DNA from 2 places in the Pseudarthrobacter sp. MDT1-56 genome. Region 2 is predicted to be linked to the other one. Evidence: riboswitches for the same ligand, from Rfam matches in the RefSeq annotation. Region 2 holds a riboswitch; the other holds the start of a gene.
What was found. A riboswitch is a leader RNA that binds a small molecule or an ion and turns the genes downstream of it on or off. The one in region 2 is predicted to bind S-adenosylmethionine.
Positions count from the first base shown of each region.

Region 1: another riboswitch for S-adenosylmethionine. It lies ahead of AC50YC_RS12020 (bifunctional o-acetylhomoserine/o-acetylserine sulfhydrylase); the one in region 2 lies ahead of AC50YC_RS05970 (aminotransferase class V-fold PLP-dependent enzyme).

Region 1 covers NZ_JBWZCK010000007.1:197,954-201,583, forward strand. Annotated here, with positions in the region: gene AC50YC_RS12020 (bifunctional o-acetylhomoserine/o-acetylserine sulfhydrylase) at 1-1,270, opposite strand, end outside; SAM riboswitch class IV at 1,335-1,450, opposite strand; gene AC50YC_RS12025 (VOC family protein) at 1,655-2,293, shown strand; gene AC50YC_RS12030 (CPBP family intramembrane glutamic endopeptidase) at 2,401-3,183, opposite strand; gene AC50YC_RS12035 (histidine phosphatase family protein) at 3,248-3,630, shown strand, end outside.
Region 2 covers NZ_JBWZCK010000003.1:211,027-214,656, reverse strand. Annotated here, with positions in the region: gene AC50YC_RS05970 (aminotransferase class V-fold PLP-dependent enzyme) at 1-1,303, opposite strand, end outside; SAM riboswitch class IV at 1,338-1,451, opposite strand; gene AC50YC_RS05965 (glutamyl-tRNA reductase) at 1,575-2,924, opposite strand; gene hisN (histidinol-phosphatase) at 3,032-3,630, opposite strand, start outside.

The DNA.
Region 1 (3,630 bases), on a different contig from region 2:
TGTCGTCGATGTGCTCCAGGCCCACGGAGAGCCGGACCAGGCCCGGGTTCACGCCGGCGACGGTCTGCTGTTCGGGGGAAAGCTGGCTGTGGGTGGTCGACGCCGGGTGGATGACCAGCGAGCGCACGTCGCCGATGTTGGCCACGTGCGAGTGCAGTTCGAGGGCGTCGACGAAGCGCTTGCCGGCCTCCGCTCCCCCGGCGATGTTGAAGGCGACGACGGCGCCGGTCCCCTTCGGGCCGTACTTGCGGCCGCGCTCGTACCAGGGGCTGGACGGCAGCCCGGCATAGGCGACCGATTCGACGTCGTCCCTGGCCTCGAGCCATTCCGCAACCTGGGTGGCGTTGGCGACGTGCCGCTCCACGCGCAGGCTCAGGGTCTCGAGGCCCTGGGCGATAAGGAAGGCGTTGAACGGGGACACCGCCGAGCCGAGGTCGCGCAGCAACTGGACGCGCGCCTTGAGGATGTAGGAGAGGTTGGCGCCAAGGGCACCGTCCTTGCCGAGGTCCCGTGCGTAGACCAGGCCGTTGTAGGTGGGGTCGGGGGTGTTGAAGCCGGGGAAGCGTTCCGGGTCCCTGCCGAAGTCGAAGTTGCCCGAGTCCACGATCACGCCGGCGATCGCGGTCCCGTGGCCGCCGAGGTACTTGGTGGCGGAGTGCACCACGATGTCCGCACCCCACTCGATCGGGCGGATGAGGTAGGGCGTGGAGAGCGTGTTGTCCACGATCAGCGGGACCCCGGCCTCGTGGGCCACCTGCGAGATGCCCTCGATATCCAGCACGTCCTGGCGCGGGTTGGAGACCACTTCGCCAAAGAACAACTTGGTGTTGGGCTGCACGGCGTCGCGCCACTGCTCAAGGTTGTCCGGGTCCTCCACGAAGGTCACGGAGATCCCGAACTTCTTCAGCGTGTGCGCCAGCAGGTTGTAGGTGCCGCCATAGAGGCTGGGGCTGGCCACCACATGGTCGCCGGCCTCGGCAACGTTCAGGATCGCGAGGGTCTCCGCGGCCTGTCCGGAGCTCAGCAGCAGCGCCGCCAGTCCGCCTTCCAGGCTGGCCACCCGCTGTTCCACGGCGTCCTGGGTGGGGTTCCCGATCCGGGTGTAGATGGGCGCGAGTTCGGCGAGGGCGAAGCGCTTGGCGGCGCTTTCGGCGCTGGGGAAGACGAACGACGTCGTCTGGTAGATCGGCAACGACCGGGCACCGGTGGCGCTGTCCGGCTCCTGGCCGGCGTGGATCTGGCGGGTTTCGAAGGACCAGGCACTGGACATCGGGACACTCCTTAGGGGACCGGGCACAGGCAGCCCCGGAGCCCCCTGGCCCGGGTCGGCACTGGCGCCGCGCTTGCCCTCCGGCGGGCGCCGGACGGCCAGGTCTTCACCCGGGGCACCCCACCGCGTGACGAGGGTTGCCGGCCAGCTAGCCGGGGCTGTGCGCTGGCACTCATGACCTGACCCCAGTCTAGGAACCGGTTGCGGGCCGTGGATAGCTTTGTGACGAAGATGAAGTTGCGCGGCCGGCGGGGCGCAAAAGACCGGCCACTTCCCCGCCGTGACGCGGGGCCGCACCCGGCGGGGAGCCCCCAAAAATGACATCCCACCACGGTTAGGAGAGCCTAAGCTGAGAGCCGCATCACAAAGTGTCAAGATGAGGGCATGCGCATGGATCACGTCTCTTACGCCTGTGAACAAGATGGCCTCGCTGCCACCACCGAACGAATTGCGTCTGCCCTCGGCGTAGAAGCCGTGAAGGGCGGAGTACACCCCCGATTCGGGACCCGCAACATGATCATCCCGCTCGCGGGACACAAGTATCTCGAGGTCGTGGAGGTCCTGAACCACCCCGCGTCCGACAAGGCCCCCTTCGGCCAGGCCGTCCGCGCCCGTTCCGAAGCCGGCGGCGGCTGGATGGGCTGGTGCGTCGAAGTCGACGACCTCGCCCCGTTCGAGGAACGGCTCGGCCGCGCCGCCGTCAACGGCAACCGCAAGTTCCCCGACGGCCGCGAACTGGTCTGGAAGCAGATCGGCATCCTCGGGCTGATCGCCGATCCCCAGGTGCCCTACATGCTCAAGTGGGAGGGCGATCCGGAACTCCACCCGTCCAAGGCCTACGAGAGCAATGTCAAGATGTCCGCCCTCACGATTGCCGGCTCGGCGGAGCGTGTCACCGAATGGCTCGGAGTCCCGGTCGAGAAGCCGCTGGAGGACGTGGCCGTGAACTGGCTCGCCCCCCGTGGGACGCCCGGCATCCTCTCCGTCACGTTCGAGACGGCCTCCGGAGCCGTCACCATCTGACGCTTCACCGCCCAACACTTCGGCCGCCATCAGCGGGTGCCAATGACGTCACCCACCGATGGCGGCCGATAACTTTTAACTCCCGGCGCGCCTGCCCGGCCCGCGGCTCAGCCCAACCCGATGGACCTGCCGAAGAGGCTGAAACCGACGAACGCCACGATGTCCAGCACGGCGTGGGCAATCACCAGCGGCATCAGGCGGCGGGTTTTGGTGTAGACCAGCGCGAAGATAACGCCCATGATGGCGTTGCCGATGAACGGGCCGAAGCCCTGGTAGAGGTGGTAGCTGCCGCGCAGCATGGAACTGGTGAAGATGGCCAGCGGCAGGCTCCAGCCGAATTTGCCCAGCCGGTCCAGCAGGTAGCCCACCACGATCACTTCCTCCACGATCCCGTGCCGGATCGCGGAGAGGACCAGCACCGGCACGGTCCACCAGTAGGCGTCCAGCGCGCTGGGGATGATCTCCGTCGTAATGCCCAGTGCCCGGCCCGCGGCGTACAGTCCCAGCGACGGGATACCGATCAGCGCCGCCAGGCCGAACCCCTGCAGCAGGTCCCTGCCGGGGCGGGCGAAGTTGAGCCCCAGCTTCTGGAACGCCGTGACGCCGTGGCTGCCGCCGCCGGACAGGCCGGACGTCCGGTGGTCGGTGAGGAAATAGAGTGCCAGGACCACCGGCACCAGGGCGAAGAAGATATCCAGCAGCTGGTAGGTGAGGTCGAAGTATTCGCGGCTGCTTTGCGAACGGTTCAGCGTGGAGGTCCCCTCCGCCAGCGGCGCCCGGGTCAGCTTGTCCAGCAACTGGACGACCGAGTACACGGCGGACTGCCCCAGGGACAGGCCCAGGACGATCCAGACTTCTAACCGCAGGCGGCGGCGGGAGGGAACGAGCATGTTCCTATCTTGCCCGGTCTTGGTTGGCCCTGCCTTACCGGCGTTGCCGCCTATGCTGGGGTTTATGAGTGCGCCCGGGAAAATCATCATGATCCGGCACGGCCAGTCCGCCGCCAACGCCGACACCTCGATCTACAACCGGGTGCCCGATTACCGGATTCCGCTGACCGAACTCGGCGCGGAACAGGCCCGGGCTGCCGGCGAGCAGGTCCGGCGGCTGCTGGACGGCCGTCCGGTGTGTGTGTATGTCTCCCCCTACCTGCGGGCCTACCAGACACTCGAGGCGCTCAACCTCGGCCCGCTGGTCGAGCGGGTGATCGAGGAGCCGCGGCTGCGGGAGCAGGACTGGGCCAACTTCCAGATCGCCGGTGAGATCGAGGACCAGAAGGAACTCCGGAACGCCTACGGCCACTTCTTCTACCGCTTCCGGGAAGGCGAGTCCGGCTC
Region 2 (3,630 bases):
GCCGGGACCCCACACCAAAACTGGCCCGCAGCGAGCCCGACGGGAGCCCGAGCCGCCGGAGCAGGGGGTGCGCGCAGAAGCGGCCGTCGCGCAGCCCGATGCCGTGTTCGGCGGACAGGTACGCCGCCACCAGTCCCGCGTCGTAGCCTTCCACCGAGAAGTTGACGACGCCGATCGTGCCGGTACCGGTGGCGGTGCCCGCGGCGTTGCCAGGCCCGGCGCCTGCCGGAGAGTCGAAGGAGGCACTGTCCGAGAAGATCTGGTGGACCGTCACACCGTCAATCCGGGCAAGGCCCTCAACGAGGAAGGACCGGATGGCGTTTTCGTGCGTGTGCCACTGGTCCGCGTCCAGATCGGCGATCACCTGGGTGGCCCGGGCCAGGGCGGCGGCGCCAAGGACGTTGGGGGAGCCGCCTTCATGCCGGGCCGGGCCGGTGGTCCAACTGACGCTGTCAATCCTGGCGTCCTGCACGGCTCCGCCGCCGGCCAGGTGCGGGGTGCCGGCGTCGAGCCAGTCGGGACGGCCGATCAGAACCCCGGCGCCGAACGGTGCGTAGAGCTTGTGCCCGGAGAAGGCAAGGTAGTCGACGTCGTCCGCGGCGATGTCGATCCGCCGGTGGGGCGCCAGCTGGGCGGCGTCCACGACGATCCTGGCGCCGTAGTCGTGGGCCAGGGCGGCCAGGGCCCGGATCGGCAGGATCTCGCCGGTCACGTTGGAGGCGCCGGTCACGGCGAGCAGGCTGACGCCGCTGTGGGCGAGCTCCGCGCGGAGCAGTTCCAGCGTGGCGGCGAGGGTGGGGGCGGCGATGACGCTGCGGTGCGGGACGCGCTGCCACGGCAGCAGGTTGGCATGGTGCTCAATGTCGAGGTACAGCACCTCGCCGGTGTGCACGCCGTCGACGGCGGGCAGGCACCCGGCCAGCAGGTTCAGGGAATCGGTGGTGTTCCGGGTGAAGATCACCGCATCGTCCGGCCGGCCGCCCACGAACTCCCGGACAATGGTGCGGGCGTTCTCGTAGACCGAGGTACTGATCTGCGAGGCGTAGCCGGCGCCGCGGTGGACGCTGGCGTAGTACGGCAGGATCTCGTTGAGGTAGGCCGAGACCACGGACAGGGCAGGGGCCGAGGCGCCGTAGTCCAGGTTGGCGTAGCGGACGTGGCCGCCCTGAATGAGCGGTGCCTGGATCTCGGCGCCGGTCACGGCGGCCAGCGGCCGTCGGGCTACGGCGAACCGCGCGTCGGGACGGGCCTGGCTGGCGCCGGTCTGAAAGTCAGGGGTGGCAGGAATGGTGGCAGTAGTCATGGGACCTCGCTCGAAAAGGACCCCACACACCGGGGATCCGCGCTTGCCGGGTCCGTTCCGGACCGGCCAGGTCGTCACCCGGGGCACCCCACCGCGAATGGAGGGTTGCCGGCCAGCAAACCGGGGTTTAGCGCTGGCACTCGTGACCTGCTTCGAGCCTAGGACATGCCTGCTGCCGCAGAAAGGCGGGACATGAATGTGAAGCCGTTTGTTACGCGAGGCGCGCGCCGGTTATTACCGGACAGCCCCAAGGCGGATCGTGGCGCGACGATCAAGAGGCAGCAATACCCCGCTCAGGGGTCGGGGCGGCAGCCTCATTGTCGGCCTGGACGCTGAGGCCGAACAGCGTATGCAGCGCCGCCGTGTAGTCGTCCTGGCGTCCGAGGGCGGCGAGCTCCCGGGCGCGGACCGTCGGGGTATGGAGCACGCGCCGGATCATGCGCCGGAGGGCGAGGTTGACGTCTTCAGTCGAGGCGCCCCGGGCGTGCTGTTTGCTGACCCGCTCCATTTCGCTCACCAGGACCTGTTGGAGGTGCTCGCGCAGGGCGACGACGGCGGCATCGACAGCGCGGGCCGCGTCTTGCTCCTCGAAGTGGCGTGCCGATTGCCGGACCAGGGCGCGCGCGAGGCGCAGCGCTTCGGCATCCGCCGGGGGAGCGGCGAGGTGGACCGATTCCAGCGTAATGAGGTCCACCCCCGGCAGTTCCGCCACGTGCGGGTCGAAATCGTGGCTGGGAGCGAGGTCGATGACGGTGAGGGGACGCGCCGCACCCGCACGCCACCGGGCGAGGGCGGCAGCGTCGACGCGGACCCCTGCACCGCTACAGCCAATGACAAGATCGGATCCGGCAACGGCTGCCGGCAACTGCTGTGCGGAGATGGCTCTACCGCCCCTGGCCGCCACGAAGGCCTCCGCGCGGCCGGAATGGGAGAAGACGGAGATCTCGGAACATTTTCGGTTCCTGAGCAGCTCCGCCACGTAACCGGCGTAGGAACCGGTACCGAAGAGAACGGCCGACGTCCCGGTGGTCCCGGCCCGCCTCGTTCCGGCGGCGAGGTCCAAGGCGACCGAAGCGATGGATCTGCCCGCGTTGCTGAGCGAGGTCTGAGCCCCGACATCCTTGGCCGTGCGGGACGCGGCCTGGAACAGCCTGCCCAGCCGCCCGCTGGTGGTTCCGGCGGCCTGTGCGTCGGCGAGAGCGCGCCGGACCTGGCCGGCGACTTCGCGCTCACCCACAACGACCGAGTCCAGGCCCGCTGCAACGGCGAAGAGATGTTCGACAGCCGTGGTTCCCCGGAGTTCCTCGAAAAGGGCCGAAAGGCGGATCGTTGGCAGCCCGGAGCAGAACTGGACTGAATCGAGGACGTCTGCGCGAGCGGCTTCAAGGACCGCCAGGGACGGGACTTCGCAATAGATTTCGAATCGGTTGCAGGTGGACAGGACCACGGATGCTGCGACGGGCGGACTGCCGGTAAGAATATGCTGTGCGAGCCCGGCGGAAGCGGCGTGCAGGGCGGCGGCGGACGCGGGGTCCAGGTCCCGGTACTTCGCCACGAGCACCAGCAGAACGGGGCTGACGACGGAGGTGCCGCGAATCGAGGCTTGATGTGTGTCAGACAAGGCTGCTCTCCTCCCAAAAAGATGCCCTAGTCTTGAGGCCGGCTGTCGGGGCCGGCGTCTTTGACAGAGTCGTACAGGGAGGTTGGGGAATCCTTGGAAGCGGGTTGTTAGAGCAGGTCGTCCAGGCCCGGGTTGAGGCGCTTGAGAACCTCCGAGTGCAGGATGGAGTTGGTGGCGAGGGCGTTGCCGCCGAAGGGGCCGTCTTCGCCTTCGAGGGAGGTGAAGCGTCCCCCCGCCTCCGTGACGATCGGGACCAGCGCGGCCATGTCGTAGAGGTTCAGTTCGGGCTCGCAGGCGATGTCGACGGCACCTTCGGCCACGAGGCAGTAGGACCAGAAGTCGCCGTAAGCGCGGGTCCGCCAGACCTTCTCGGTGAGGTCAAGGAACTCGTCGAGGTTGCCGCGCTGCTTCCAGCCGCCCAGGCTGGAATAGGACAGGGAGGCGTCCGAGAGCTTGGAGACGTTGGAGACTTTCAGCCGGGTGGCGGCAGCCAGCGAACGGCCCATGTAGGCTCCGGCACCCTTGGCGGCCCACCAGCGCTTGCCCAGCGCCGGGGCGCTGACGACGCCGACGACCGGCTCGCCCTCGTCGACGAGGGCAATCAGGGTGGCCCAGACCGGGACGCCGCGGACGAAGTTCTTGGTCCCGTCAATCGGGTCGATGATCCACCGGCGGGAGCCATGGCCGGAACTGCCGAACTCCTCGC